DNA from 3 places in the Pseudodesulfovibrio profundus genome. Region 1 is predicted to be linked to each of the others. Evidence: predicted binding sites of a transcription regulator. Region 1 holds the regulator's gene; each other region holds the start of a gene.
What was found. Region 1 encodes sigma-54, which starts transcription at its own class of promoters, with help from an activator protein. Its sites were predicted from a motif close to CTGGCACGGNNNNTGCTT; they were not measured.

Region 2: the regulator sigma-54 is predicted to act here: its motif matches at 7,132-7,149, upstream of DPRO_RS13840 (ammonium transporter).
Region 3: the regulator sigma-54 is predicted to act here: its motif matches at 5,968-5,985, upstream of nifH (nitrogenase iron protein).

Annotation. Positions count from the first base shown of each region.
Region 1 is NZ_LT907975.1:341,721-352,192, forward strand. It holds gene DPRO_RS01640 (CTP synthase) at 1-592, shown strand, start outside; gene kdsA (3-deoxy-8-phosphooctulonate synthase) at 593-1,402, shown strand; gene DPRO_RS01650 (KdsC family phosphatase) at 1,395-1,922, shown strand; gene lptC (LPS export ABC transporter periplasmic protein LptC) at 1,923-2,528, shown strand; gene DPRO_RS01660 (LptA/OstA family protein) at 2,538-3,365, shown strand; gene lptB (LPS export ABC transporter ATP-binding protein) at 3,365-4,090, shown strand; gene rpoN (RNA polymerase factor sigma-54) at 4,313-5,719, shown strand; gene hpf (ribosome hibernation-promoting factor, HPF/YfiA family) at 5,757-6,299, shown strand; gene DPRO_RS01680 (PTS sugar transporter subunit IIA) at 6,303-6,752, shown strand; gene rapZ (RNase adapter RapZ) at 6,771-7,652, shown strand; gene DPRO_RS01690 (PTS sugar transporter subunit IIA) at 7,655-8,092, shown strand; gene DPRO_RS01695 (PTS sugar transporter subunit IIB) at 8,101-8,562, shown strand; gene DPRO_RS01700 (PTS sugar transporter subunit IIC) at 8,588-9,262, shown strand; gene DPRO_RS01705 (manganese-dependent inorganic pyrophosphatase) at 9,359-10,279, shown strand; gene dapA (4-hydroxy-tetrahydrodipicolinate synthase) at 10,427-10,472, opposite strand, start outside.
Region 2 is NZ_LT907975.1:2,925,087-2,935,558, forward strand. It holds gene DPRO_RS13810 (anthranilate synthase component I family protein) at 1-1,228, opposite strand, end outside; gene DPRO_RS13815 (prephenate dehydrogenase/arogenate dehydrogenase family protein) at 1,505-2,275, opposite strand; gene aroA (3-phosphoshikimate 1-carboxyvinyltransferase) at 2,301-3,641, opposite strand; gene pheA (prephenate dehydratase) at 3,638-4,738, opposite strand; gene DPRO_RS13830 (3-dehydroquinate synthase II family protein) at 4,865-5,848, opposite strand; gene DPRO_RS13835 (2-amino-3,7-dideoxy-D-threo-hept-6-ulosonate synthase) at 5,860-6,660, opposite strand; gene DPRO_RS13840 (ammonium transporter) at 7,200-8,558, shown strand; gene DPRO_RS13845 (P-II family nitrogen regulator) at 8,602-8,934, shown strand; gene DPRO_RS13850 (EAL domain-containing protein) at 9,058-10,290, shown strand; gene DPRO_RS13855 (substrate-binding periplasmic protein) at 10,292-10,472, opposite strand, start outside.
Region 3 is NZ_LT907975.1:3,534,246-3,544,717, reverse strand. It holds gene DPRO_RS16555 (NifB/NifX family molybdenum-iron cluster-binding protein) at 1-987, opposite strand, end outside; gene nifK (nitrogenase molybdenum-iron protein subunit beta) at 1,123-2,499, opposite strand; gene nifD (nitrogenase molybdenum-iron protein alpha chain) at 2,623-4,260, opposite strand; gene DPRO_RS16540 (P-II family nitrogen regulator) at 4,285-4,659, opposite strand; gene DPRO_RS16535 (P-II family nitrogen regulator) at 4,659-5,012, opposite strand; gene nifH (nitrogenase iron protein) at 5,093-5,923, opposite strand; gene DPRO_RS16525 (LeuA family protein) at 6,244-7,341, shown strand; gene DPRO_RS20160 (hypothetical protein) at 7,352-7,522, shown strand; gene DPRO_RS16520 (hypothetical protein) at 7,519-8,373, shown strand; gene DPRO_RS16515 (efflux RND transporter permease subunit) at 8,440-10,472, opposite strand, start outside.

The DNA of each region.
Region 1 (10,472 bases):
CGGTGGCTTCGGTTCCCGTGGAGTCGAAGGGAAAATCCAGGCAATCAAGTTTGCTCGTGAGAACAAGGTGCCTTTCTTCGGTATCTGTCTGGGCATGCAGTGTGCTTGCATTGAGTTTGCCCGTAACGTGATCGGACTTGAGGGTGCCAACTCCGAAGAGTTCGACATGAATACGGAACACAATATCATTTATCTCATGAAAGAATGGTATGACTTCCGCACCAAGAAAACGGAAACACGGTGTGAAGAGTCTGACAAGGGCGGAACCATGCGTCTTGGCTCCTACCCATGTAAGCTGAAGAAGAATACCGTTGCCTACGAGGCCTACAAGACTGTCAATATTGATGAACGTCATCGTCATCGCTTTGAATTCAATAACGAGTTCATTCCGCAGTTTGAAGAGAACGGTATGGTTCTTTCCGGAACAGCTCCGGACGAGTCTTTGATGGAAATCGTAGAATTGCCCGATCATCCCTGGTTCCTCGGCTGCCAGTTCCACCCGGAATTCAAGTCCAGGCCAATGGATCCGCATCCTTTGTTCAGAGACTTCATTAAAGCTGCCAAAAAGGATAAAGAAAAGAGGGGCAACTAGTTGTCATTCAACAATTTGTATGAATCAAGCCGGTCCGGTCCGTTCATTCTGGCCGGACCGTGCGTCATTGAGAATAGAGAGATCAGCCTGAAGACCGCATCGACTCTTGCGAAGATTGCGGACAACTTAGGGCTGACTCTCGTGTTCAAGTCTTCTTTTGACAAGGCGAACCGAACATCTGTTACGAGCTTTCGCGGCCCTGGCATGGATGATGGTCTGTCTATTCTGGCTGAAGTGAAAAAGGAAACAGGGCTGCCGATCGTCACTGATATCCACCATCCTGAGCAGGCTGCTCGGGTGGCTGAGGTTGCTGACGTTCTGCAGATTCCTGCATTTCTTTGCCGTCAGACAGATTTGTTGGTTGCAGCAGCCAAGACTGGTGCAGTCATCAATATCAAGAAAGGGCAGTTCCTGGCTCCATGGGACATGAAAAATGCCGTCAACAAGGTTCGAGCATCTGGCAATGAACAGGTGTGGTTGACTGAGCGAGGGGCAACCTTCGGTTACAACAACCTTGTCGTCGATATGCGCGCCATATCTGAAATGAAGAAGTTTGACGTCCCGGTTGTCTTCGATGCGACGCACTCGGTCCAATTGCCCGGAGGACAGGGCAGTTCATCCGGCGGACAGCGCGAGTATGTCCCTGTCTTGGCTTCAGCGGCTGTGGCTGCTGGTGCCGACGGTGTATTCATGGAAACTCATCCTGATCCGGAAAACGCCATGTGTGATGGGCCCAACAGCCTGCCTCTTGATAAGGTGGAAGCATTGCTGATCCGGTTGAAGGCTATTTGGGAGATCAACAATGAGTGATCGCGCAGTGGAGATCGCCAAAAGCATCAAGCTGTTGTTGCTCGACGTTGATGGTGTCCTGACTGACGGCGGCCTGTATTATGACGACAATGGTCTTGCCATGAAGCGTTTCAACGTTCAGGACGGCCTTGGGATCAAGCTAGCCCAATCGGCCGGACTGGAGATTGGTGTCATTACAGGTCTCAACCAAAAGCCAGTGGAGACTCGTGTACGCGAGTTGGGTATTCAGCACTATCATCCCGGCCATCACCGCAAGGCGCCTATCGTTGAATCAATTTGTGATGAAATCGGTATTTCTCCGTCTGAAGTTGCATTTATGGGTGATGACTGGATCGACCTCGGAGCCATGAGTCTTGTCGGCTTGGCTATGAGTGTACCCAATGGACAACCAGAGGTAAGAGCCGCTGCAGACTGGATATCTTCTCGCAAAGGCGGAGATGGGGCTGTTCGTGAAGCCATTTCTTTTTTGCTGGAAGCTCAAGGACTACTTGAAGAAGCAAAGAAGCAGTGGGTTGATTAAATGAAAAGGCGTCCTGCGCTTATTTCGCTGCTTATCCTTTCCATCGGTTTGGCTGTCGGCATGGCAGTCAAAAGAATGTACTTTACTGATCCCGAATCATCGGTTCAGCAGGCTGACCAGACCAACAAGACACAGCAGGAACTGATTGATGAATCCTCTATCAAAGCTGAAGATATTGAGCTGGTTCAGGGACAGCAAGGTGCGTTGAGTTGGAAGCTGCTTGCCACTTCTGCGAAGTATAATCAGGGGCAGGGCCTTGTTGGCGTAGAACGACCTCAGTTGACGGCGTTTTATGGTGAGGATCGAAAGGAAGTATACGTCAGAGGCGATCGAGGGATCGTCGATCAACGCAAGGACAACCTCACATTGTATGAGAACGTCGGAGGGCGTTTTGGCGATATGGAACTTGAGGCAAAAGAGATGGAGTACCTCGGTTCCGCTGAAATGGTATACCTCAAGGGCGGGGTCACTGTTCGTCGACCGGACATGACGCTGACCGCCGATACTGTAGAAATCAATCTTGCTACACGCCAAATGCTCGCTGCCGGAAATGTCGTTGCTTTGCTTGCATCCAATAATCTAGAGGGAACCCCATTCAAAGAGTAGGGAAATCATATGCAAATCATGAGAATTGTTCATGTCGTTCTATGTAGTTTTTTGCTGTTATTTTGCAGTTTTGGTTTTGCTATGGCTCAGGATTGGGGCGAGATTCGAGAAGCAACCGCGAATTTGAATGTTCGTGATAAACGATCCCCTCAAGGTGAACACGTGGTCACGCTTGCGAAAAAGCAACGTGTCAAAGTCGATTTCCTGAAAGATGATTGGTACGCGATTTTCAACCTCAATGAGAAAGTCAGGGATTTGAATAATGCTGTCGGATATGCCAATGCAGCATACTTGGTTCCTGTGAGTGGGGCAGGCAAAGAGAGTTCCGGAGTATCAGGTACTGGAGAAATCAAATCTGGAGTGAGCGCACAGCCTGAAAAGGCTAAAAGTAGTGGGGGACTCGAAGCTACAGGGGCACCTGTAAAGATTACTTCAGATCGAATGATATACGATGAGGCGAAAAAGACCGTGTCCTTTGTCGGCAACGTCGTAGCAATTCATGGAAAGCTGACCCTCTGGTCAGAGAAGCTGACGGCATTCCTCACTACCACTCAAGGTTCATCATTAACCTCTGATTCCATTGATCGTATCGTTGCAGAGGGCAATGTCCGTGCAGAGAAAGGAACATCCAAAGGATCCTGCGGAAAGCTGACGTATTATGTTTCCAGTCAGCTCCTCAAGATGGAAGACAACCCCAAACTTCAGGATGGTTCCAACAGCCTGAGTGGTAACGTTATCAATTTTTATGCACGTGAAAACCGTAGTGAAGTTGTCGGTGGTGACGGAAAGCGTGTGCGGGCTGTCTTCATGACCCCGGAAGGCGTGAAGGTACCATAATGTCACAGGGTCTTGTTGCTGCTGATCTGTCCAAGCGATATGGGCAAAAAGAGGTTGTTCACTCTATCAACCTAGAGTTGAACCCCCAGGAGGTCGTTGGGTTGTTGGGGCCAAATGGCGCAGGCAAGACGACCACCTTTTACATGCTCGTTGGCATTGTCAAACCTAATACAGGTAGGGTGACACTGCGTGATGAGCCTCTCACCAATAAACCTCTTCATGAACGCGCCCGAATGGGGGTCAGCTATCTGCCTCAGGAGAGTTCCATTTTCAAAAAACTGTCCGTACGACAGAATCTTGAAATCATATTGGAACAAACAGCTCTGAGCCGAGCAGACCAGAATGCCCGTGCTCAAGAATTGATGGAGATGTTCCGGATTACGAAATTGGCGGATCAACCAGCCATGTTTTTGTCTGGTGGTGAGCGTCGTCGTTTGGAAATCGCTCGGGCGTTGATAATGAATCCGAAGTTTATTCTTCTCGACGAGCCCTTTGCCGGAATCGACCCGATTGCTGTAATCGATATTCAGGAAATCATTTCAGTCTTGAAAAGCATGGGGATCGGTATCCTGATTTCCGATCATAATGTCAGAGAAACCTTGAATATTTGTGATCGGGCATATCTCGTCTATGAGGGAACGGTAATTCTTGAAGGTACGCCAGAGGAGATTGTTGAAGACAGTCAGGCTCGGCAAATTTATCTTGGTGAAGACTTCAGATTGTAGTTTATCAAGCCTTATTTTGATAAGTCGATTTACACTCCATGTAAACGTTGGTACACTTTTTTCATGGGGCGATTGTTTGTAAAATAGTTCATATTTTTCAATAGTTATATTTGCACGCTTGCCACATGGTTTTCAGTGTGTCATAATGATATTCAAGTTATTTGGTTTTTATTAATGGATTCAATTTAGGCAGTATTTGGAAGCATGCCTTAAGGCTGGTATATGGGACTCGAACTTAGACAACAACTCAAGCTCTCGCAGCAACTGGTCATGACGCCTCAGCTGCAGCAAGCCATCAAGCTGCTGCAACTTTCGCGTTTGGAGCTGCTGGAGACTGTTCAGCAGGAATTGATGGAGAATCCGTTTCTGGATGAAGCAGAAACGGAAACTGAAATTCCTGAGCGAGAAGAGTTGACAGAGTCCCAGGCTGAAGAGGAACTTGTTCGGACTGCTGACTGGGAAAACTATCTTGGTGAATTTTCCAGTACATCCAAGCAAGCGGCATCCAGGGACTCTGAAGTCCCGGAAGAAGGGGTGTCGTTTGAAGCTCGCCTGGCATCCAAGCCCTCGCTGGAAGGTCATCTCCACTGGCAGATGCGTTTGTCCAATTTTACTGAGCGAGAGATTGAAATAGGCGAAGCGGTCATAGGGAATATCGATCATAATGGATACCTCCAGGCATCCAATGATGAGATACGATCCATGGTCCCCGCAACGGATGAGGAAATCGACAACCTTGTTCATCGCATTCAGCGCCTCGATCCGGTTGGTGTGTGCGCACGGACCCCCCAAGAGTGTTTGGAAGTGCAGATGGAGGTTCTTGGGTACGACGATCCCATCCTCCAATCCCTTGTCAGGGATCACCTGGAAGACCTCGAAAAGAATCGATACAAGCCGTTGGCGCGGAAGTTCAAGATATCCATGGAAGAACTCAAGGAATATCTTGATCTCATGCAGACACTTGATCCGATGCCCGGTACCAATTTTTCCAGTACTGAACCGCACTATGTAAGTCCTGATGTTTTCGTTTACAAGTATGGTGATGAGTTTGTCATCATTCTGAATGAAGATGGGATGCCGAGACTGCAAATGAATTCTTTCTACATGGACTCCATGCGCGGAGCTGTCGAGAAAGAGAAAGAGTATTTTCAAGAAAAGATGCGTTCTGCAGCCTGGTTGATGAAAAGTCTGTACCAACGGCAGAGAACTTTGTATAAAGTAGTTGAAAGTATTATTCGTTTTCAAAAAGAGTTTTTTGAAGTGGGCGTCACAAAGTTGAAGCCACTCATACTCAAGGAGGTTGCTGAAGACATCGAAATGCATGAATCCACCGTTAGCCGGATTACCACGAGCAAGTATGTTTCCACTCCGCACGGGATATTTGAGTTGAAGTTCTTTTTCAACAGTGCGTTGGATCTTGACGATGGTTCCCAGGTGGGTTCGGAGAGCGTTAAGGCACTCATTAAACAGATGATTGCCGAAGAAGATACGAAGAAACCGTTGAGCGATGAAAAAATTGGCGAAATACTCAAGGATAAGCTTGAGGTGAACATCGCCAGGCGTACCGTAGCCAAGTATCGCTCAGCAATGGGGATTCCATCTTCGTCCAAGCGCAAGCAGTACTTCTGATTTTGAACTTGTTGGACCTATAAACAGGAGGTAGCACATGAACATAAGCTTCACTTTCAAGGATTTTGAGCCGTCCGATCATTTGAAGGGCTATGCACAAAAGCGATTTGAAAAGGTAGGCAAGTTCGTCTCCGACTCCGATGAGGCCGATCTTCAGGTAAACCTGTCGGTCGACAAGTTTCGCCATAAGGCCGATGTTATCCTGAATGCCGATAATATCCATATATCAGCGTATGAAGACTCCGAAGACATGTATGCGACCATTGATATGGTCGTTGACAAGTTGGAAGCACAACTTCGAAAGATGCGTGAAAAGATGAAGTCTCGCGTCCGTTCCGGGCGAGGCAACAAGGTGCAGACCAATTTCTTCGCTTATGAAGAAAGCAATCGGGAGGCCGGACCTACCATTGTTGGCACCGACACATATGAACCCAAGCCAATGTCCATTGATGAGGCTGCATTGCAACTGAATTCGCTCGACAATGATTTCCTCGTATTCCTGAATGCGGAAACAGAAGGTGTTAATGTCATTTACAGGCGGAAGAACGGCGATTACGGCCTGATTGATCCTGGTAATTAAATTATGAAATTAGGTGATTATCTGGAGAAGGATTTGATCCTTCCCAATCTGACTTCCGACTCAAAGTCGGGGGTTTTGATGGAACTCATATCCCCTGTGGGTAAAGCTCTTTCCGAATTGGACACGGACTACGCAGTCCGTGTCCTTCTTGATCGTGAAAAACTCGGCACTACGGGCATCGGAGACTCCATTGCCATTCCTCATGGTAAACTGGAGAACCTGGAAAAGGTCGTTGTTGTCGTAGGAAGAAGCCCTGAAGGGGTTGACTTTGAAGCGCTGGACAATCGTCCGTGCTCTATTTTTTTCCTGGTGCTTGCTCCCGAGCAAATCGCGGGGATGCATCTTCGGATACTCGCTCAGATTTCCAGAGTGCTTAAAGATAAAGAATTTCGAGAACGGTTCATGGAAGCCAAAGATGTTGAAGAACTCTGGAAGCTTCTACAAGACGTATAATTCGCAAAGGGTCTCTTCTTGAGTACATGCAATTCATTTCCCGTGGTTATTGTAACCGGTCTTTCCGGATCAGGGAAAAGTACCGCACTTAAGGTGTTTGAAGATCTCGGCTTCTTCTCTATTGATGGGTTGCCCGCTGGCATGTCGGCCAAAATTGCCGAATTGATGATTCGGCAGGACTCCCGATATAGGGGCCTGGTGCTTGGCATGGACATGCGTCAATTGGAGTTGGTGGAGAGCTGGGATGAAGCTTTGCGCGAGCTCCAGGCTTTGTGTTTTAAACCACAGGTTCTTTTCCTTGAAGCAAAACGATCCGAACTGGTTCGGCGTTATGCGACAACCAGGAGGATGCATCCTCTTGAGAGTCAATCTTTGGGGTTGGAACAAGCGCTTGAGCACGAAAAAGAGCTTTTGAGCACCATTCGGCAAAATGCTGACCTCGTGTTAGATACGACCGATTATTCTGTTCACGACTTGCGACGTGTCATTCAAAGCAAATGGGATGCTATTCAGGAACTCGGCTCTGGAATGCGGGTTCATGTGATTACGTTTGGCTTCAAGTATGGCGTTCCAACTGAGGCCGATTTCGTATTTGATTTACGATTCTTACCGAACCCATACTTTGATGCCTCACTCAAACAGATGTCCGGATTGGACGATGCCGTTCAAAAATATGTTCTTGAAAGTGAAGAAGGGCGTGGGTTCAACGAAAAATTTCTTGAATTCATAACATATATGCTGCCGTTGTATGCGAATGAAGGTCGCTATAGAATAACTCTGGCCCTGGGCTGCACAGGCGGTCGTCATCGTTCTGTCTCTGTTGCAGAGTCCTTGCTGGCGACACTGAAAGAAAAAGGGTATGCAGTCACAATTGAACACAGACACATGGAACTTGGATAAACATGACTGTATCAGAGAAGAAAAAAGCCCGACAGATAGGTGTTGTAATAGTGACACATGGGGACTTTGGGCAGTCCCTGCTTGAGGCTGGCACCAGCGTGCTGGGTCCACAGGAGAATTGTGTTGCAGTTGGGGTCGATGTCGAAAAGGGGGTTGATGAAACCATGGAGTCAATCCGCAAGGCGATTCGTTCCGTAGATGAAGGGCGAGGTGTGCTGGCATTGACCGACCTTTTTGGTGGTTCTCCTACGACCATGAGTCTTTCACTCATGAAGTCCGAAAAACTGGAAGTCATTACCGGTGTGAATCTGCCGATGCTCGTAGCAGCTATACAGGGCAGGGCTATGGATTTGGAGCCATTGGCGGAGAAAGTACGCGTTGCAGGAACACAAGGTATCAAAGTTGCTGGTGCCATGCTGCGCAAAAGGACTAAGAAATAGGAAGCCCCGTGACTCTTGTTCGAATTGATAATCGTTTGATCCACGGCCAAATCATTGAAACATGGTTGCCTTATACCGGGGCAGAAGTTGTTGTTGTGGCCAACGATGAGTTGTCAAAAGATGCCCTCCAACAAGAAATAATGTCGCTTGCCATACCACACAGTGTCACCAGTGTTTTTGTTGGTATTGACGACCTTTCTGCAAAGATTGATTTTCTCGGCAGTCAGAACAGTGGATCTGTCATTATACTGTTTTCTAGTTGTTCTGATGCTAAAAAAGCATATGACCGTGGATTTTGCTTTGCGTCATTAAACATTGGCAACGTCCATTACAGCCCTGGAAAAAAGCAAATTTCACCAAGTGTTGCACTCTCTGATGACGATGAACACTGTTTGAAAGTGTTATCACGCAAAGGCGTTGAACTCGATTTTCGTTGTGTTCCCAATGATCCTGTTCAGGTGAGGTTCTAGGTATGCCGGTCACAAGTCCTTTTGCTTGGTTTGCCATTGTTGCTTTTTTTTTGCCCTCTTTTCCTTGTTCCGATATGTAATTAGTATTGGATTTATTGAACGTCCGCTTGTCGTAGGCCTTTTCTGGGGTGTGTTGACAGGTGACTACACCCTCAGCCTCTATATTGCCATCTTCTTTGAGCTTTTCTGGTTAGATTTGATCCCTGTTGGCACATTTATTCCTCCTCATCTGACAGCTGCCACGTTTTCCGCATTATCGCTTGCGACCTTTTTAGGATATGAAACCCCATCTCAAATGGTTTTCATTTTCTTCGCCAGTATGCCCATGGCGTGGTTTGGAGCGAAAATGGAAGGAGTGATTCGAGACAGGGAGAGAGTGAACTACAACAGGTTGCTCAATTGGGCTCGAAATCCAGAGTCTGACGCTATTCCGACTCAAATCGTCGCACGATCTGCCGGCAGAACGTTTGTTGTTGCATGGGGCCTTTTCTATGTTTCAACGCTTGTGTTGTATTTCACATTTCAGTTTGTAGCAGGGTTGTATCCCACGCTGTTTACCACGATTAAAATTTCCTGGCCTCATTTGTGGATAGCGGCCTCTATCGGCGGATTAATGGCATTGCGACTGAAACAAGCTAACATTGTCCTCACTACAGGTATTACAATCATCGCTGTTTTCGTTATTTCCGGGTGTTTTTAACTTGGCAGCCGATCTAGTTTGTGATATTTGGCACATTCTATTCAACGAGTGATTTTTCCTGTTCATCAGGATTCATTTAATTAGGAGGATTTTGATATGGCTATTTTGGTTGTTGGACACAAGAATCCGGATACGGATACCGTTGCATCCGCTATTGCTGTTGCTGATCTTTTCACCAAGCGTGGTCAGGAAGCCAAAGCTATCACCCAGGGCGAAATTGCCCCTGAGTCTGCTTTCGTTCTTGAGAAGTTTGGTTTTGCTGCTCCGGAAGTTGTCACTGACGCTACCGACCAGAAAATTATCCTGGTTGACCACACTGACATCTCTCAGACCATCGAGAATCTGGACAAGGGCGAACTCATCGCTGTTGTTGATCACCACAAGTTGGGCGACGTAACCACTCCGAATCCTCTTGAAATGTGGGTTTGGCCTGTTGGCTGTACCGGTACCGTAATCAAGGCTATGTACGACTACTACAACATCGAGATCCCGGCTAACGTTGCTGGTATCCTGTTGTGTGCTATCTTGAGCGACACCGTCATGTTCAAGTCTGTCACTTGCACTGACCAGGATAAGGCTGCTGTAGAAGCTCTGGCCAAGATTGCTGGTGTTGAAGACATCGAAGCTCTGGGCATGGAAATGTTCAAGGTCAAGTCCGCTGTTGACGGCGCTTCCGCCAGTGAACTGGTCTTCCGCGACTACAAAGATTTCGATATGTCCGGCAACAAAGTTGGCATCGGCCAGCTGGAAGTTGTTGATCTGTCCATGCTGGATGCTCACAAAGAAGCTCTCCAGGCTGAAATCGAGAAAGTCAAAGCTGACGGCCGTCACTCCGTCTTCCTGCTTTTGACCGATATCATGAAAGAAGGCTCCGAGATGCTGATCGCATCCGACGATCCTACTGTCGTCGAAAAAGCTTTTGGTGTCGCCACCAAGGGCGAGCCTGTCTACCTGGATGGCGTTATGAGCCGCAAGAAGCAGGTTGCTCCTAACTTCATCAAAGCCTTCGAAGGCTAAGCAGATCTGTTATTGAGCGCAAAGTTAGCCCGGTGCATACGCACCGGGCTTTTTTTGTTTGAAGTAGGGGGGCAAATAATGGTAGGTAAAAGCCCAAAAAAAAGCGGAGAGGTTGCAACCTCTCCGCTTTTTTAGTGAGCTCTATTACTAAATGACTTTGGCTTCTTTCAGCACAGCTTCTAGCTTCGGTAGA
Region 2 (10,472 bases), 1.6 Mb from region 1:
CGTAAGGACCGCGATCCTGCGGTTCGAGATCGGCGATGATTTCCATGGCCCGAATTTTGGGTGCGCCCGAAAGGGTTCCGGCCGGGAAGGTGGACTGCAATACATCCACACCGTCCAACTCGTCTTTCAGTTCGCCCTCAACATAGGAGGTGAGGTGCATGACATGGGAAAAGCGCTCGACATTCATGAATTTTTCAACGGTGACCGTACCGGGTTTGGATATCCGGCCAAGGTCGTTGCGGCCCAGATCGACCAGCATGACATGCTCGGCGCGCTCTTTGGGATCGGCCAGCAGTTCGGCTTCCAGTCGCCTGTCTTCCTTTTCGGTTTCGCCGCGCCATCTGGTTCCGGCAATGGGCCGAACTTCCAGTTGGCCGTCTGCGGAGCGAACCATCATCTCGGGCGAGGAGCCGAGCAGGGTGGTGCCGCACATCTTGCCCATGGACGAGCATTCCGGGAATTTCATGTAGAACATGAATGGCGAGGGATTGGCCTGCCGAAGGCGCCGATAAATGCGGAACGGGTCGTCGGGGACAGGAACGGTGAAGCGGGTGGAAAGCACCACCTGGATGCATTCGCCTTCAGCTATCAGCTCTTTGCACCGCTCGACGCCAGCCATGTACGCTTCTTTACCGGGATAAACCGTGGGTGTCCCGGCATCCGGGGCTTTGAGGTCGGCACCCCATTGAACAGGGGCTGGCATGGGGGTGGCCCCTTCATCAAGGCTGAGGTAGCAGCAGGAGTGGCGGAGGTGGTCGAAGAGTACCATCTGTCCGGGCAGGACAAGGCATGCTTCGGCGTCTTCCGGCTTGCAGACATTCTTGAGTTTGCGCTCGAACATTCCGGCCACGCCGTAACCGAAATAGCCGTACAGCCCTCGGGTGAGTCCCGGCAGTCCGTCGCGGCTGTTGCCGCCTTCTGTGGTCTGCGTGATCGAGAGCTTTTCTATGATTTTCTTGATACCCGGCAGGTAGTCCATGCCGGAAAATTCCTTGAGTGGTTCCAGTCGGTCGTCGGCAATGTCCACGACCAGCTTGCCGTCCACAGGATGGAGGGTCAGGCGGTAGTCCCAGGCGAGGAGTGAATATCGGCCAAGTCGACCGTCTACTTCAGCGGATTCGAGCAGGATGCCCGGTTGGTCTGCCACCAGTCCCATATAGAGGCTGATGGTTGTCTGGACGTCGGCCGGGAGCCATTTCCCGTGCTGCGTCAATGTAATCGAACTCATAAAATTTCCTTCGTTGCGGTCCATTCCGTCGAGTCAGGAGTAGATGCACCTGTGCGCGGGGAGCGCACGGCGAACCGGTCCGTATTCAACGGGATCAACCTAGATGGCTAATTGTAGGGGCGGGGAATTACCTGCCACCCTTTGACTTTTTTCTGATTTTCGTACTTCTTTCACGTGAAAGGCATTGTCTTCTCCTTAAAAAATACAGCCGCTCCCTAACGGAGGTGCGGCTATGGTATATACCTTGATCGCCCTATGGGCAAATGGCGCACCTCGTCATCGAATGGACGGGTCCCACCACCACTGTGCCCGATTAGTCAGCAGTTCGAGATCACCACCCGCAGCCAGGCTGAGGTAGGTCATGAACTTGCGGTTGGTTTCCTGTAGATACGGGTTGGCTTCTGAAATGGTTTCAAACAGTTCCATGTCCACCGTGAGCATCTTGTGAGCGGAATCCAGTCGGCGCTTGAACGACGGAGTCACGAAATTCTTGATGCTCGGGATATCCCGTGTGGCAGCCAGAAAGGCCACGGTGGAGGTGAAATTCAGCCCCTGAACAAAGGCCATGGCCCGATCGTGTTCATCGGCCGTGGTCATGAAACTTTCATATCCACAATCGGCAAAGAGCTGGCAGACCTGTTGTGCGGCCTGATCGTCGCGCTCCCGTCCCGGTGCCACGGCAACCCGCGGGGCAAAATCTTCGGGAATCACATTTCCGAAGAGGGGGTGAGTGCCCACTACCGGCCCGTCGTGACGCTCGGTCATCGCTTTCATGGGGCCGACCTTGACCGACCCGACGTCGGCAAGGATGGTGGAATCCAGCATATGCGGTTTGAATCGGTCGACCACATCGCCCATGGCGGTAACCGGCACACACAGCAACAGCAACTGGCAGTCGGCCAGGGCGTCGCGGATCGCTTCCTCTGTGTAGGGAAGGTCGAGACCGGTTACCCGGCAGCCTATTTCCGTGAACTTGTCGCGGAAAAGGGATCCCATGGTTCCATTGGCTCCGGCGATGGTGATCGTTGTTATCGTATCTTTCGTCATTGTCTTGCTTTATCGTGAAGTATCGTTAGCCGGTGATCTTGGCCCATTCATCCCAGAATCCCGGGAAGGACTTGCCCACACAGGCCGGATTGTCGAACTGCGTGTCGATATTTGCCAACTGGAAGAGTGACATGGACATGGCCATGCGGTGGTCTCCGTAGGTGGTGAAGTCGATGGTCTCCCCCTTGCGCAGTCGGCCCGGACGGATGATCAGCGAATCGCCGGTGATGTCGGTTTCGGCTCCGGATTTGGACGCCTCTTCCGCGCAGGCGGCCAGACGATCGGTCTCCTTGATGCGCAGGTGGGCCACGTTTTCGATGACCGTGGGCGAGGAGGCAAAGGCGGCGGCAGCGGATACCGTGGGAACGAGGTCCGGGCAGCGGCCCATGTCGACAGTTACGCCTCGCAGGTTGGCCGGTTCGACCAGAATGCCGTCAAAGGTGACCTGAATGGACGCTCCCATCTGGCTGAGAATATCCATGATAGCCCGGTCTCCCTGCAATGAATCGGCAGCCAGTCCTTTGAGCAGTACCGGACGTTTGCCCACGGCACCGGCGGCCATGAAGTAACTCGCATTGGACCAGTCGCCTTCCACTCGGTAGTCGGTGGCCTGGTAGCCGGACGGTTCCACGATAAAGCGGGTCTGTCCCGGGCGGGCCGTTTTCAGCGAACGCCAGGGGACCTCTTTCCATGAACCGCTCTTTTTGCTTTCCACGACAAAGCTGGCCTTGAAATCTTCCATGATGCGCAGTGTCAAAGCAACATAGGGCCAGGAAACGGCTTTTTCACCCGTTACATTGATGGTCACGGAATGATCAGCCAAGGGCGCGCCCAGGAGCAGGCCGGAGAGGTATTGGCTGCTTTCTTCCAGGGTGATGTTCACCGATTTACCGGTATAGCCCTTGCTGGTCATGATGAAGGGGAGGTGTCCCTTTTCTCCTTGGTAATCGAATGTCGAGCCGAGCTTTTCCAGTGCTCTGGTCAATTCGCCCATGGGGCGCTCGTGCATTCGTGGTGCACCATGAACATTGAATGATCCGTGTCCTGCAGCGGCAACGGCCGTCATCAGGCGGCAGGTGGTACCGGATTCGTGCATGAAGAGTTCGTGGGGGGCTTCGTCTTTGTTTTTCCCGTCAGCGTTGCCTCCTCGGGGACCATCCGTCATGCCCCTGACAATCAGGTCGCCGTTCTCTTCCTTGATGTCCGCTCCGCAGTTGGTCAGGCAATCCCGGGTCCGTGTGATGTCATCACTGTCGAGGGCAGACGAGATTCTGGATAGGCCATTGGCCAGCGCTGCCGCGATCAGTGTGCGGTGAGAGAGAGATTTGCTGGCCGGGGCGTTGATAATGATTGGTTTCTTGCTCATTGCCTTTCCTCCTGAGTGGGGTACGACCCCAATACGCGCAATGTGTGGCATTGGTGTCGAATGTCTTCGAGTACATCTTCGTAACGGTCGCCTCCGAAATCGCATTCGAGGTCCATGAAAAAGACGTACTTCCATTTTTCGCCCTTGAACGGACGGGACTCCAGTTTGGTCATGTTGATGGACTGGTGTGCCAATGTTGTCAGCACCCGGGCCAGTGCACCGGGTTTGTCCGGCAGGGTTATCAAAAGACTGGTCTTGTCGCGGCGGTCTTCCTGGCTTGGAGCAGAGCCGATGATCAGGAAGCGGGTCCAGTTGTCGGGCAGGTCCTCGATGGAGTCTGCCAGAATGCGCATGCCGTGCAGGTCAGCCAGCTTGCGGTGTCCGACTACAGCCGCGGCCTTCTTGCTGGCGACCAGCTTTGCCGCTTCAGCCGTGGACTCCATGGGGATGGTCGGCACGTCGCGCATGTTCGCGCGCAACCATTCCCGGCACTGACCGAGTGGCTGGGGATGCGAGTAAATGACTTCTACGTCATCAAGGGAGTCGGCATGGGACATGAGGCAATGGCTGATGCGGCTGAAGACCTCCGCCTGTATATATACCTTATACTTCATGAAGAGATCGACGACCTGGCCGACCGTGCCTTCAATGGAGTTTTCCAGCGGGATGACGCCCAGTTCGGCCCCTTCTTCGGCCACGGCGCGGAAGATTTCTTCAAAATTGTTCTTGGGCGTCAGCGCGGCGGAGCTTCCCATGTGTTCGATGGCTGCAAAATAGGAGAAGGTGCCTTCCGGCCCCAGATACACGACATTTTCCGGGCGTTGCAGATGACGGGAGGAAGACATGATCTCCCGATATATGGTGCGCAGGTGTCTGTCCGGCAGCGGGCCGGGGGAAGAATCTGCGATCATGTTCATCACTTCCTGCTCGCGAAACGGCTTGTAGATGGACTCGCCTTTGGCTGCCTTGTAGCGGCCAACGCTGAGGCTCACCTGAGCACGTTTGTTGAGCAGGTTGACGATCTGCTGGTCCAGATTGTCTATCTGACCGCGCAGTTCACCAAGATCCGGGATGTCGTTTTGTTCGTTGTCAGCCATCGTTTTCTCCTGTCGACCCTGGGGTCGTGCCTGTTCTGTGGCGTCAGGTATTGGTTTCAAGTGTTGGTATGTTCATCGCCCACACGGGCTACTGCTATCGTTCATCATTGGAAATCGGTACGGGGATTATCCCTCTTTGATCTCTTCCTTGATGCGCATGCCGAAGTGTCTTCCGGCCTCGTCTGTCTTGACCATGATCTTGTCGCCCTTTTTCAGCGTGACCACGGAAACAGGCTCGCCCTTGTCGTTGACGACGCGAATGGTCTCAGCGTTTTGCAGGAAAACCTGGCCTTCCTTGGTTCCGTCTTCGGTCTCCACTGCAGCCTTGATCAGCAGCATGGGGCGTACTTCGACTTTGACACGACCGACCGTGGACAGGGAAGTCTTGCCGTCGGCACCGACGATGAGCACTTCGCTTCCGGCACCCAGTTCTTCGAGATAGGTGGTCTTGTCACCGGGCATCTGGGCATAGGCGTGAACTGCACCGGCATTGATGCGGAAGGGGCGTGCGGCCACATAGGGGTTCGACTCGGTCTCGGCATGCACCAGAAAGGAAAAGGCCGACGAGTTACCGATGAGCATGCCCTGGCCTTTCTTGAGCATGGAGATGGTGTCGACGCAGACGCGGTGGCCGAGGCCAGTGGGCTCGATTTCAGTGACGGTTGCGATTTGAAGATCCATGGTTCCCTGCGAGAGTTTGAGTTCGGTAACGATCTGCTTCAGGTCGGCGGCTCCTTCAGGGAGAACGACCACGGTGTCGCAGCCACGCTCAAGGATACCGGCTGCCAGAACGGCACGATCCAGATTTTCACATTCCAGGGCAAGGGTATCCACCTGTGCGAGAATGTTCTCTACCGGGATGATTTCCCAGCCCTTTTTCAGGACCACGTCCTCGCCTTTTGCGATGCGTTTGACCGCGGTGTCCTCATCCGCCTTTTTTGTCAGCTCGACAACGGGCATGTCTTCAGGGGTGATGACAGTGACGCGACCAAGGGATTGCACGGCTTCCACTTGATCCTTTTCCACCATAACGGCGTCCACACCGGATTCGAGGGCGAGGGTGATCAGCTTTTTGTCAAAGGGGACCGATTTGAAGATGACTTTTTTCATGGTGCTTCCAATTACTGTTGATTGATATGTTCGAGGGCTTTTTCTACGGATTCGTCATGATGCACTATCATGTTCAGAGCTTCAACCAGTCTGGTGGGATTCTCATGCTGGAAGACGTTGCGTCCGACGGACAAGCCGGCGCCGCCCGCTTCCAGTGAATCGTGAACCATCTGGAGGAAGGATTCGGTGCTGTCGAGTTTGGGGCCACCTGCGATGACAACGGGTACGCAGCAGGCGTCACATACTTTGGAGAATGTTTCAGGATCGCCGGTGTAGTTGACCTTGATGATGTCGGCGCCAAGCTCGGTTCCGACACGGGCGCAGTGGGCAACGATGTTCGGGTCGTATTCATTGCCGACTTTCGGGCCCCGGGCGTAGACCATGGAAAGAAGCGGCATGCCCCAGTTGGAGGCGTCGGCGGCAATTTTACCGAAATCGGCCAGCATGGCGGATTCGGTCTCATCACCGAGATTGCAGTGGATGGAAATGGCGTCTGCGCCGAGGCGGATGGCGTCTTCTACGCTGGCGACGAGGGATTTGGCGTTGGGGAAGGGGGAGAGGGTGGTTGAGGCGGAGAGGTGGACGATCAGGCCGATATCTTTTCCTTCGGCTCGGTGACCGCATCGAACGAGTCCCTTGTGTTCGATGACGGCGTTGGCTCCGCCATCCACCACTTTGCCCACTGCTTCCCGCATGTCCACCAGACCGTCAATTGGTCCGACTGTGACTCCATGGTCCATGGGGACAATGATCGTTTTCCCCGTATTGCGATTGACGATTCGTTCCAATCGAATTGCTTTGCCGATGTGCATCTTTTTGCTCCTTGTTTTTTTTCTAGGCCCCCGAACGGTTTTTGCCGGCGGTCGAAAAAAATTAGGGCCGCCGGCTTACGCCCGCGGCCCTAAAAGAGGTTCTAGTTTGTTTGTATCCACCACTTGGTTACAGTGCACCTCTTCCCAGACCACGAGCGTGGGTATACCAATATCCAAAGTAAAAGTAGGAAAAGTATGCGGAGTGGGTGGCTTCAAACTTCATGATGCAAGAACACTAACACCATGCCAAGTTTTATGTCAACGATAAAATTTTACGAAATTTCAGGTGGATATCGTATATTACTATATATTAGTGTGACCGGCGGTCATTTTTGCGAGTAGTTATGAATTGACAATTTTGATGCAATTTGGACAATTCAAAAATGTAGAAAATAACAAATTTGCAAAAAAAGAACACTTTCAAAAACGCTAAAATACCAGTTTTTACGCAAATGGCAACATTAATCGGTTTTGGCACGGGTCTTGATAGAGGAGGGGCAGGTTAAGCAACGCATTCCACTTCAAGGAGGAGTACCGCAATGTTTGTAAGAAAGTCCCCGACCCCCAAGTTTTCGAAGGTCGCAGTCGCCATGGCCGCAATTGGTGCAGCACTGGTTCCGACCCTCGCCCACGCAGAAGAGGTAGAGTACCTCACGCAGAGCAATGGTAACATTCTCTGGACCCTGGTCGCCGCCATCCTGGTCATGCTCATGCAGGCCGGTTTCGGTTGTGTCGAAGCAGGTTTCACCCGCGCGAAATCCGCCGGTAACATCATGATGAAGAACTTCCTGGATTTCTCTGTCGGATCCATCTGCTTCTTCCTTTTCGGCTTTGCCATCATGTTTGGCCTTGACGCCGGTGGCTTCATGGGAACTTCCGGTTACGCCCTTGGCGGTGTTGCCGAAGCTGATCTGCCCTGGACCTACACGTTCTGGTTCTTCCAGTCCGTATTTGCCGCCACTGCTGCCACCATCGTTTCCGGTGGCATGGCAGAGCGCACCAAATTTTCCAGCTACATCATCGTATCCATTGTCCTGACCGGTGTCATCTACCCGTTGTCCGGTCACTGGGCATGGGGTTCCCTGTGGCTCGGCGATGACGGCGCAGGTTGGCTCGAAGGCCTTGGTTTCTGTGACTTCGCCGGTTCTTCCGTTGTTCACTCCGTCGGTGGCTGGATCGCCCTGGCTGGTGCCATGGTCCTGGGTCCCCGTATCGGCAAGTACACTGAAGACGGCAAGGCAAAGGCCATCCCCGGCCACAACATTCCCCTGGCCGGTCTGGGCGTCTTCGTCCTCTGGTTCGGCTGGTTCGGCTTCAACCCCGGTTCCACCACCACTGCTGACAACACCATCGGTTTCATCGCAATGAACACCTCCCTCGCTGCCGGTGGCGGTGTGCTCGGCGCCATGATCATCTCCTGGTTCCGTTACGGCAAGCCTGACATCTCCATGACCATGAACGGCGCTTTGGCCGGACTGGTCGGTATCACTGCCGGTTGTGCCACTGTTTCTCCCTCCGGTTCCATCGTGATCGGTCTCATCGCCGGTATGCTGGTGGTCATGTCCATCGAATTCATCGACAAGGTGCTGAAGATCGATGATCCGGTCGGTGCATCTTCTGTCCACGGCGTGTGCGGTGCCTGGGGTACCCTGGCTTGCGGTCTCTTCAATACCGACGGTGGCCTGTTCTACGGCGGCGGCTTCGCCCAGCTCGGCGTACAGCTCATCGGTGTCGGCGTCTTCTTCATCTGGGCGTTCGGCGCAGGGTATATCCTGATGTCCATCGTGAAGGCCATGTTCGGTCTGCGCGTCACCAAGGAAGAGGAACTCAAGGGTCTGGATATAGCCGAACACGGCTCCGAGTCCTACAACGGCTTCCAGCTCTTCAGCAACGAATAGTCGCGAAGATTTGAACCCCAGACATCACAAGGAGAATAAGAAAATGAAGCTTATCATAGCATACATCAGACCCGAAAAGCTCAACGACGTGAAGCAGGCTCTTTATGCCAAGGAGATCTACTCACTGTCCGTCACCAACATCCTCGGCTCAGGACGCCAGAAAGGATTCACCGAAACCTACCGCGGCGTTCAGATGGAAGTGAACCTGCTCAAAAAGGTTCGTCTTGAAATCGGCGTCAATGATGACTTTGAAGCCAAAGCCATCGAAGCGATACAGACCGCCGGTCAAACCGGAACCGAAGGCGATGGTGTCATCTTCGTCACGGAACTGGCCAAGGCCCTCCGTATCCGTACCGGCGAAGACGGCATCCTCTAAAAAACGGATTGCGAATCGATAATCAGCCGGGGCGGGCTTTCCCGCCCCGGCTTACTTTCATCATAAGTTCAAACACGTATTTAACTATTCTTGGAACCCTCACTTACGACTATGTTGACCAGTATGCCTACCCTACAGGAAATAGTAGATAAAAAGCTCATCCTGACCCATTTTCAGCCCCAGGTTTCGCTCAAGCGAAAAGCGGTTATCGGGCTGGAGGCTTTGAGCAGGGGCTTTGATCCCGAAACCGGAGACATCATCCCGCCAAACCTGCTTTTCGAGCAGGCCAATGACGGGGCGTCACGTCTTGCACTGGATCGAGTGTGCCGAACAAAGGCCATGGAATCCTTTGCTGCGTTGCATCGACGCGACAAGACGGTCATGCTTTCCATGAACATCGACGCATCCTGCATCAACTCGCTTACCAGAGGGTCGAACCATCTCCTGAAACTGGTGGAGCGGTGTGGCATCAGCCCTAACAATGTCATTATCGAGATCATCGAATCCCGTTGCAGTGATGTGGATGCACTCATGGAATTCGTGCGCTTCTACCGGAAAAAGGATTTCCTCATTGCGCTCGATGACGTTGGTGCCGGATATTCCAATCTGGATCGTATTCCCCTGATCAAACCGGATGTGATCAAGTTGGACCGATCGTTGATTTCCGGGGTGAACCGTCATTTCCACAAGTTGGAAGTCGTCCGAAGTTTTACCCAGATGTCGAATCGCATAGGCTCGCTTGTGGTGGCCGAAGGGGTCGAAACAAGCAGTGAAGCCATGTGTCTGCTGGAGAACGGCATTGATGTGTTTCAGGGATTCTATTTTGCCAGACCTGCGCCGGGGCTGGATGCGGTTCCGGGCATGTCGGAGAAGGTGGATGCCTTGGCCGATCAGCATCGGTTGAATAGAACACGTCGCATAGCCGAGGAAAAACGTCTGTTCTCGCGCCTTGACCTGATCGTACTGACCATGTGTCAGATTCTGGCCGACACGCCATCCCGAGGGATCAGGCATGCCCTGAGCAAATTCATGGTCACGTACCCCAATGTGGAGTGCCTGTATGTGCTCGATATGAAGGGCAGGCAGATGACGGATACCGTCTGCAACCCCGAGCGGCTCAAGGAATCCAAGCGGTTTCTCTATGAACCGGCCTCCATGGGCGCCGACCATTCGCTCAAGGAATACTATCTTCCCATCCAGGCTGGGCTGGAGAAATTCACTACGCCGCCATATATTTCATTGGCATCCGGCAATCTGTGCACCACCATTGCCCATGTGGTGTATCACCGGGCCAGCGGACGGCACATCATCCTATGCGCCGACTTGACTCGCGAGGAAGACAAAACCTGTTCCTGACTTATGGATTGAGCGTTCGGTATTCACGTACATAGTGGTTGAATTCTTCGAGAAACTCCGGGTGGCGTGCCAGGTAATTCCGGTTGAAGTACACACCAAGCGGCTTGTCCTGAAGCGTGCGGCTTTTGAACTTGCCGTGCAGTTTGTGCTTGTGGATGATGTTCTCCATGACTCGATGGTTG
Region 3 (10,472 bases), 980 kb from region 1:
GCGGTTGACGCCGGAACCGGGTTCCGGTGCGTCACGCACTTCCAACAGACAGGCCAGCCCATCCTCGCGGGGGCCGTAAATCATGACCTGCGCCGCATGCCCCAGATGGAGGTCGACATCCATTCCATTGGATGAGACCACCGCCACATTGGGGCGCTCCGGGGTCGGCTTGGGCAGGACGGTGACGCCGCCCATCGAAGGCTTTTTCATTTCAGTGCCGACAATGGATTCGCCACACTCATCCCAGGCAGGCATGAGATTGATATGTGCAGCCGCACATTCGCGGACAGTGGACAGCAGCCCCTGATCGGTGCGGGAAATTTCATGGTTTTCTTCGGTCGGGATGTACGGCACCACCGCCATCATCGAAGCGCCGAGCTCGGACACGGTTTTGGCCACCGATTCAACATGACCGGCATTGATGGAGGGATAGACCGTGGTGTTGACCTTGACGGTGATCCCTGCTTTGGAAAAAGCCGAAACCGCAGCAGCCTGCTCATCAAGCAGCTTGCGGACCCCTTCTTCGAGGGACACGGTTTTGGTGGACGGACGAACCCATGCGTAAAGCTTTTCGGCAACAGCGGGATCAACGGCATCCACCAGCAGCGTGATGTGTGACAGGCCGATATCCGCCAGTTCCGGAGCGTGCATGGCGCCGTTCAGACCGATGGAGGTCAGGCACAGCTTCATGTCGGGATAGGTCTCCCGAACCATGCGAAGAGTACGGATGACCGGCTCGGGCGAGGCCAGCGGATCACCGGGACCGGTGATGCCCACAATGTCGATATCCATGCCGTTATCAATGACCTGTTCCATCCAGCTCAACGCCTCTTCAGGCATCATGGCAGGCTGCGGACGGGCATTTGACGTAAAGCGAACCTTGGCATTGGAGCGTGGAGCCACCGGCAGGTGCAGGCGACCGAACTGTTTCCGGGCTGCTATGCCGAAACAGGGGTGATTGGTGTATTCGGTGGTTGTCGTTTCCATGTCTGCCTACTTTTGTTGCTTTTCATTTCGACGATTCATTGCGGCTATTCAGAAAAGTGCGAGTGCGTCGCCATCGGACCTTTCTCAATAGCCGCGGCGGAGGGGGAAGCTCTCCGCCGCGGAGGTACTGGAGTGCTACAGAACGAGCTCGAAGACCTGTTCAGGATCGTCGCGGTCCTTGCGATCCAGGAAGAGGTTCAGGATTTTTTCGAGTAGCCTGAGCCCACCCTTGTAGCCGACTGTCGGGAAGTACTGGTGGCCCTGACGGTCCACGATGGGGAAGCCCCAGCGCATGAACGGAATGTCTTCGTCACGGGCGATGTACTTGCCGTAGGTGTTGCCGATAAGCAGGTCGACAGGTTCATTCTTGATCCACTGGTGCATCAGGAACATGTCGCCCTTGGCCTTGACCTTCACTTCAAAAGGCTGGTCTGCGCAGATTTCCTGAATGCGCTTTTCGAACTTCTTGCCCGGGGTACCGGTCACGACGTACACGGGCTGCATGTCGAGGGAGACCAGGAATTCGCACATGGAGATCAACTGATCAGGGTCGCCCCACAGGGCCACGCGCTTACCGTAGAAGTACTGGTGCATGTCGGAAATCATATCCACGAGCTGACCGCGCTCGTAGGCGACGCTATCCGGTACCGAGACACCGGCCACCGTCCGCAGGACGTCGATGAAACGATCAGTGGCAGCGAGGCCGAACGGCATATCCAGCACGGTGCAGGGAACCTTGCACTTGGAATCGAGCCAGCGGGCGGCATCGGCCGAGCACCACTCGCCAAGGGCCAGGGTACCGGTCGCGTCACCGGCATGCTTCAATTCCTCGACGGTCACTCCGCCTTCAGGGAACATCTTGTATTCGCCGGTCAACGGGGCATCGAGTACGCCCGAGGTATCCGGGAACAGCGTGATATCCACACCGACCATGGTTGCCAGGCGTTTGATTTCCGCCATGTCTGCCGGTTCAACCCAGCCCGGGATCACGTTGACCTTGCCGGATTTCTTGCCGGAGGGTTCCGCCAGTTGAGCCATGGCCTTGACCATGTTCGAAAAACCGGTGACATGGGAGCCGACGTAGCTCGGAGTCGGTGCGCCGATGACGGTCTTGCCTTCGGGGATTTTGCCGGTCTTCTGGGCCTTGTCGCGAATCTGATTCAGATCATCGCCAATGGTTTCCGACAGGCAGGTGGTGTGCACCGCGATGACTTCGGGCTCGTACACGGTGAAGATGTTGTTGATGGCCTGGACAAGGTTGGCCTGACCACCGAAAACCGATGCGCCTTCAGTGAACGAGCTGGTGGCAGCGGATACAGGTTCCTTGTAGTGCCGGGTCAGCATGGAGCGGTGGTAGGCACAGCAGCCCTGCGAACCATGCGAGTGCGGCAGGCAGCCGTGGATACCCAGCGCCGCGTACATGGCGCCGATAGGCTGACAGGTTTTGGCCGGGTTGATGGTGAGCGCCTTGCGCTCTTTGACTTCAGCCGGGGTATGTCTGAGTAATGCCATTATACTATCCTTTTCCTTCAATTTGCGTCTGGACCGGACATGCGAAGTCCAATTCGAGGTTACGTTCCGATGAGGCTGACGGTTCCCCCTCAGGACAACGCAGCCGGTGGTTTCGACAAATTGCTATTCCCAGACAAAGGTGCCTGTGAGTTCCGGGTTCTCCTGCCAGGGAGCTTTCATGTAGCTCCAGACCTTGCTTCCGACGAGGCGGTCGATTTCCTTGTAGAAATTGACGGCGCCCTGGAATCCGGCATAGGGACCGCCGGAGTCGTAGCTATGCAGCTGCTTCATGGGCACACCGGTCTTCTGGATGGAGTATTTTTCCTTGATGCCCGCGCAGAAGATGTCGGGCTTCATGATTTCCACCAGCTTTTCGGCTTCGTACTGGTTGAGGTCGTCGATGATCAGGGTTCCCTTGTCCATGTCGGGGTTCATTCCGGCGTAGTGCTTGAACTGATAGCCAGCCTCTTCCAGCGCCTTGAGTTCTTCGGGCGTCTTGCGCGGGTTGTAGAGTTCCGGGTCAGCTTCGACGGTGATCTCTTCGATGTTGCGGGAGTCGGCGTCGACCTTCAGATCAGGAATGACTTCACGGCCTTCGTAGTCGTCACGGTGAGCGAACTCGTAACCGGCGGACAGGGTTTTCATGCCCATCTCGGCAAAGAGATCCTGATAGTGGTGCGCACGGGAGCCACCCACGAAGAGCATGGCGGTCTTGCCGTCGGTCCGGGTGCGGACGTCGGTGGCGACCTTGTCCACTTCCATCATTTCCTCGGCGATCACTGCCTCGACCTTGTCGATGAGCTTCTTGTCGCCGAAGTATTCAGCGATCTTGCGCAGGGACTTGGCCGTGGACTTGGCACCGATGAAGTTCACCTTGATCCACGGGATGCCGTATTTGGTCTCCAGCATATCGGCCACGTAGTTGATGGACCGGTGACACATGACGGCGCTCAGGTCGGCATACTGGGCCGAAGCGAACTGGTCGTAGGTCGAGTTGCCCGAGAAGGTGGCGATATTGGTGATGCCGCACTTCTTGAGAATACGATCAATCTCGAACCCGTCACCGCCGATGTTGTATTCGCCGAGCAGGTTGATCTTGTATTCGCCCTCTTTGGGTTCCTCGTTTTCGCCCACGAGGTGTGTGAAGACCTGGTTGTTGGCGATGTGGTGACCGGCAGACTGGGACACGCCCTTGTATCCTTCACATGAGAAGGCGAAGACGTTGCAATCGCCGAACTTGGCTTTCATCTTTTTGGCAACGGCGTGGATGTCATCACCGATGAGTCCGACAGGACAGGTGGCGAAAATGCATATTCCCTTGGGGTGGAACAGGTCATAGGCTTCCTGAATCGATGCTTCGAGCTTCTTCTCACCACCGAAGATGATGTCCTGATCCTGCATGTCTGTTGAGAAACAGTAGGTCATGTAGTTCTCGCCATCTTCACCGGCATCGGTCTGGTTACGGCGGGTCAGCCACGAGTAGAAGGCGCAGCCGATGGGACCGTGGGTGATATTCACGATATCGCGGGTGGGCCCCATGATGACGCCCTTGCAGCCTGCGTAGGTGCAACCGCGCATGGTGATGATGCCGGGGATGGTGCGGACGTTCGCCAGGATCTCTGACGGAGCCTCGCTTTCCGTGGCTTCATTGATCATTATCTGTTTTGCGCGCTTCCGGGCCACCTTGGGAGGATACTTCGCAAGGAGTTCCTCTTTGATGTCGGTGGGCATGAGCTGCACAACCTTTTTCGTCTTGGCCATGTATTTACTCTCCTTCTGCGGCGGCTACAGGATGGCCTGTTCGCCGGCTTCAGAGGTTCTGACGCGAACAGCGTCGCCGATGGGAAGGACAAAAATCTTGCCGTCGCCGGGCTTTCCGGTCTGGTTGACCTTGGTGATGGCTTCGACAACTTCCTCGACCTGGTCGTCGGTAACGACCGCCGTCAACATGCGCTTGGGATAGAGCTTGCCTTTTTCGCCGAGCACTTCAGCGGCTTCTTCGTAGCCACTCTCCGCGCCTTCGACGACTGCGGCATTGACGAACCCCTTGCCTCGACCCTGTGCTTCATGAGCGAAGAAGGCATCGACGCCCGCTTCAGTCAGCGCGGTCTTGGTCTTGTTCATCATGTTCATGCGCACAACTGCGATGACTTCCTTCATTACGCGGCCTCCTCGCTGGCTGCGGCGGTCTCGTTGACGCCGGAGCTGATGGTGTAGACATCTTCCACTTCGGTGACGAAAATCTTACCGTCGCCGAAAGCGCCCTTGGCACCGGAGCGGGCCGCATCCATGATGGTGGTGATGACGAAATCCTTGTCCGCAGCATTGACGACACTCATGAGCATGGTCTTGGGAATTTCATCGTAGGTGACTTCACCGATCTTGATGCCGCGCTGCTTGCCTCGACCTGCGACCGAGTATTTAGTGACAGCGGGGAAACCGTTGTCCATGAGCGCTGCCAGGACATCGTCGGCTTTTTCGGGACGGACAATAGCTCTTACCATGATCATCATTTTCACTCTCTCCTATCAACTTGATATTACTATACTTTGATTACAATTACCCATACACCAACCCTGATAAGGGAGAGAGGCTAGGCAGCTTCCATGATGCCGTAGTCCAGCAGCAGCTGTTCCAGGTCTTCGATTTCCAACGGGGTAGGAATGACAAACATTTCGTTTTCGTCGATGGCTTTGGCCAGACCGCGGTACTCATTGGCCTGATTCACGGAACCATCCCATTCGATGACGGTTTTACGGTTGATCTCTGCGCGCTGGACGTCGTTGTCACGGGGCACGAAGTAGATCATCTGGGTGCCGAGTTTAGAGGCAAGCTCGGTGATCAGGTCCGCTTCACGGTCGGTATTACGGGAGTTACAGATCAGACCACCAAGGCGGACGCCACCGGATTCGGCATATTTCATGATACCTTTGCAGATGTTGTTGGCCGCATACATGGCCATCATCTCGCCGGAACAGACGATGTAGATCTCCTGGGCCTTGCCATCACGAATCGGCATGGCAAACCCACCGCAGACAACGTCACCGAGGACGTCGTAGAAGGCGTAATCAAGGCCTTCGGACTCTTCGTAGGCGCCGAGGGATTCGAGCATGTTGATGGAAGTGATGATTCCGCGACCGGCACAACCGACACCGGGTTCCGGGCCACCGGACTCAACACACCAGGTTCCACCGAATCCGGGCTTACGGATATCTTCGAGTTCCACATCCTCGCCCTCTTCACGAAGGGTATCGAGAACGGACTTCTGAGCCAGACCACCGAGCAACAGGCGGGTGGAGTCGGCCTTGGGGTCACAGCCGACGACCATGACCTTGCGGCCCATTTCCGCCAAACCGGCAACAGTGTTCTGAGTGGTGGTGGACTTTCCAATGCCGCCTTTTCCGTAAATTGCTACTTTTCTCATGATTTCTCCTCCATGGTTATTTGTGGCGTAGTTGTTTCTCCTATTGGCAAGTGACGTGCCAAACCTGTAAAAACAACACAAACAACAGTAATAACAGGAGAAAAACTAAAAGAGCGGCGAGAAAAACCACCTACCAAAAATGTAGGAAACCACACTTTCAAATGACATCATTGTAGGAAACTACAAAAGTGTAGGTAGATTTTAGACAAGAAGGTAAACAGACAAGTTCAATAATTTCAAACACTTAGCAAATCTGTCGTTTTTGGCACCGTTCCTGCTTTATATGCATATCAATGTAACGAACGACAGGAGCGATGATCATGCTGATCGACACAACACTCAGGGAAGGAGCCCAGCTTTTCGGCGCCTACTTCTCAGTAGATATGAGGGAGAAGATCGCCAACGGCCTTCTGGCTCTCGGCGTCGAGGAGTTGGAGATCGGCTGGATTGGTCAGGAAGGACTGGAAGAATTGATCCGTCGGCTACGCCCGGTTGCCGGACAAACGAAACTGTCTGTCTGGACGCCGTGCCGGGATGCGGACATCCGACTTGCCGCAGAACTCGACGTTGACCGAATCAATGTCGGGGTCCCCGTATCTGACAGCCATATTGCCGCTCGGCTCAAGACCAATCGCGAAGGGCTTAGGGAACGAGTCGCCCGTACCCTGCTCACAGCGGGGCTGCTTGGCATCAAGTACCTCTCCGTAGGACTGGAGGATGTATCCCGGGCCGATGCGGCCTTTGCCCTTTCACTGGCTCAGATTGCCGAAGAAACCGGTGCAGCGCGCATCCGCCTCTCCGATTCCCTTGGCGTGCTGACGCCCCCGGAGACACAGCGGCTTGTGACCGCATTTCGCAACAGCCTTTCCATCGATCTGGCCGTCCATTGTCATAATGACTTCGGCATGGCCACGGGCAATGCGATCAGCGCACTGTCTGCCGGGAGTGATTATGCAGATGTTTCGGTCCTCGGCATCGGAGAACGATCCGGTATCGCCGCCACGGAAGAGGTGGCAGCCTATCTCAGCATAAAGGAGACAACCCATGATTATGAAACTGCACACCTTCGCCCGCTCTGCCATACGGTCGCTCAAGCTGCCGGCATATCTGTCCCGCGCACAAAGCCCATTGCCGGTAAGGACATATTCTCCTGCGAATCCGGTATCCATGCGCATGCTCTCAGCAAATCCACTGACCTTTTCGAGCCGTACTCACCACAAGCAATCGGTGCAGAGCGCGTTGTCGCGGTTGGCGGCAAAAGCGGGCGGGCCGCCGTTGCCCAGGCTCTCGGCCATCACGAGATACCCTGGCAGACTCAGGAAATCCCCGCGCTCGTTTCGGCTGTAAGAAAACTGTCCTGGGAATTGAAGCGCCCTCTTTCGGATTCCGAATTCACTGAACTGGCTAAACGTCACTAGGAGGTCCCCCATGAAAAAATTCATCTATGCCATGCTCTGGATATGCATGCTGTCCACTCCGCTCCAAGCCGATGGATCAGCCCATAATACAAAAGACAATACGGAAACCGTTCTGACAGCTTCCGTATCCATGCCCCACTCCGCGCATGCCTTCAATCCAGCCAAAGGAGAAACACGATGACAACCATCACTACCAGATACGGCGAACTGACACCGCAGACCACAGCCACCGAATTGCGACGAAAAGACATCGAACCCATCACCTATCATGCGAACGGTCAGGTGAAGTCCATCCCGCTGGAAACGCAGACACCAATTGTAACGCCTGCCGGGGCTATCCCTGCCGAGCTGGTTTCCTTTCATGAGAATGGCACCATCAACCGCATTTTTCCGCTCAACGGCAAGCTGTCCGGCTACTGGACGCAGGAAGATGAGGAAAGCCTGGCTGCCCCCGTCCGCCTGCTAACCCCACTGGGAAAAAGAGAAGCGCGGGTCATCAGCGTATCATTTTATGACAATGAAGCCATCCGCAGCATTACCCTGTGGCCGGGCGAGACCATTCCCGTATCCACTGCATCGGGATTTATCCAAGCCCGCATCGGTATCAGCTTCACTCGTGATGGTGTCATTGAATCCCTGGAGCCTGCCGCCCCTTCCACCATCCAGACACTCGCAGGCGAAATAACCGCCTTTGACCCGGACGCTGTCGGGGTAAACGGTGATGCCAATTCACTGGTGTTTGACGAGGACGGCAATGTCATCCGGGTCACGACCACACTGAGTAAGCTCAAGGCCGTCCATCCCAACGGGACCATCTCGCATTTTGTACCTGGCACACGCGAAAGTCTGTGCAGTGAGTCGGAGGAGGAAATCGTTCCCATGGTCGTGAGTATCGGAAAACAAACCATAACCATTCAGACTACAGCCACAGCTCCCGCCCGCAAGCTGCCGCTGGATCAGCATTTGTTCTTTACCGAACCCTACCTGCCGCAACTGGCTAATTCGCTGGAGAGGATGCATTGTTCCATCTGACCCTGCTCACTGTGTCATGCCCACAAAAAAGCCCTCGCGACAGATTCGCGAGGGCTTTTGCATTGGTTAGGCAGTGAGGTCGCTACCCCGTTCCGGTAGCGAGGGGTCCCACTCGTAGTCCTTGAAGGACTGCTTGTAGAAGATCGAGTACAGGACCGGGCACAGGACCAGTGTCAGGATGGTGGCAAAGGCCAGTCCCGACATGATCAGGTTGGCCATGGGCCGCCACATCTCCCCGCCCTGCAAGGAGAGCGGAATCATGCCGATGATGGTCGTGGTGGCGGTCATGATGATCGGGCGTGCACGTTCCATGGTCGAAATGACGATGGAGTCCGCAAGGGACAGGCCGCGCCCGCGTTGTATTTCGATGCGATCAATAAGCATGATCGCATTATTGACGATGATACCAAGCAGGGAAATCATGCCGAGCATGGGCATGAAACCGAACGGCGCGTTGGTTGCCAACATTCCAGCCGTGATACCTACAAGCATGGGAGGCAGAGTCAGCAGGATGATCAACGGGCGACGCAGGGAGTTGAACTGGAAAACCAGCACAAGAATCAGCAGGCCCATAGCCAACGGCATGTTGGCGTTGATGGCTTCCTGGGATTCCACCGACTTCTCGAACTCACCACCGTACTCGACCGTATAGCCCAGCGGCCATTCATCGGTCTTTTGCAACGCCTCCACTTCAGGACGGACATTGTTCAGAATGGAGAGCGCATAGTAACCATCGGCCACGTCCGCCTTGACGGTCATGGTCCGTGTCTGGTCCCGGCGTCTGATATCCGAGGGCTGCCAGGCCATCTGAGTAGTCGCAACCTGACTGAGCGGAACCGCCTTGCCACTGTCGTATGAATAAACATTGAGGGATTCGAGCTTGTCCAGACGATCGCGAAATCCTTCGTCATTACGCAGGATGATCGGGATGATCGTATCACCCTCGCGGTACTCCGAGGCCTTGAGACCGCTCATGGATGTCTGCAAAGATACTGCGACATCGAAACTGGACAGCCCGGCTTCGCGAGCCTTGTCCTGATCCACTTCGACCTGCATCTTCTTGGTCCACTGACCCCAGTCGTCCCATACGCGGGTGATACCTGCATTGGATTCGATAATGTTGGCGACCTGATCTCGCAGGCTATAGAGCGTCTTGATATCGGGGCCGGAGATTCGGACCTGCAATGGCGCACCCACCGGAGGGCCGTTCATTAACTTCTTCAGGCTGAAATCCGCATCCGGGAAGGCATTGTTCAATTCATCGCGAGTTCGATCGATAACGCGGTCCACGGATTCAACGGACACGGTGTTGACGATGAGCGTGGCGAGGTTGTCATTTCGCTGCTCCAGATTGAGGGGGAGATACCAGCGAGGACCGCCATGGCCGACGAACGTACCGACACTGTTCACCTCTTCATCCGCAAGCAGGAACTCTTCCAGCTCCTGCACACGGTCATTGGTGGCCGTGATATCCCGGCCATAAGGCTGCCAGAAATCAATGGTGAACTGCGCCCGCTCGTTGGGCGGGAAGAACATCTTGGGTACGAACTGGAATCCCCAGCCAGCCACAACGCACAAAAGCACGACCGCTGCGACGAAAACAGTCCGGTTGCGCAGGCAGAACAGCAGGAACGCCCTGTAGCCACGGTACATCCGGCTGGTGAATGTCTGAATCTGCACCTTTGGCTTGAGGACGTAGTAGCACATCATCGGCACCATGGACATGGAGAGCCCCCATGAACAGAGCAGTGCCAAAGAGACAACCACGAACAACGAGAAACAAAACTCACCCGTGGCGTTCTCTGCCAACGGAATCGGTAAAAACGCGAATATCGTGGTCAGGGAAGCGGCGAGCAGCGGCATCCAGAGTTCTGAGACCGCTTCTTTCACGGCCTTCATGCGCTCTTCGCCCGAGGCAAGTCGCACAAGAATAGCCTCGGAAACCACGACGCCGTTATCCACCAGAATACCCAGTGAAATGATCAGCGAGGCAATGGAGATTCGCTGCAGGCCCACGTCAAAGAACGGCATCAATCCGATGCAGCCGAGCATTGCCATGGGAACCAGCGAACCGGCCACGAGTCCGGTCTTGAATCCGG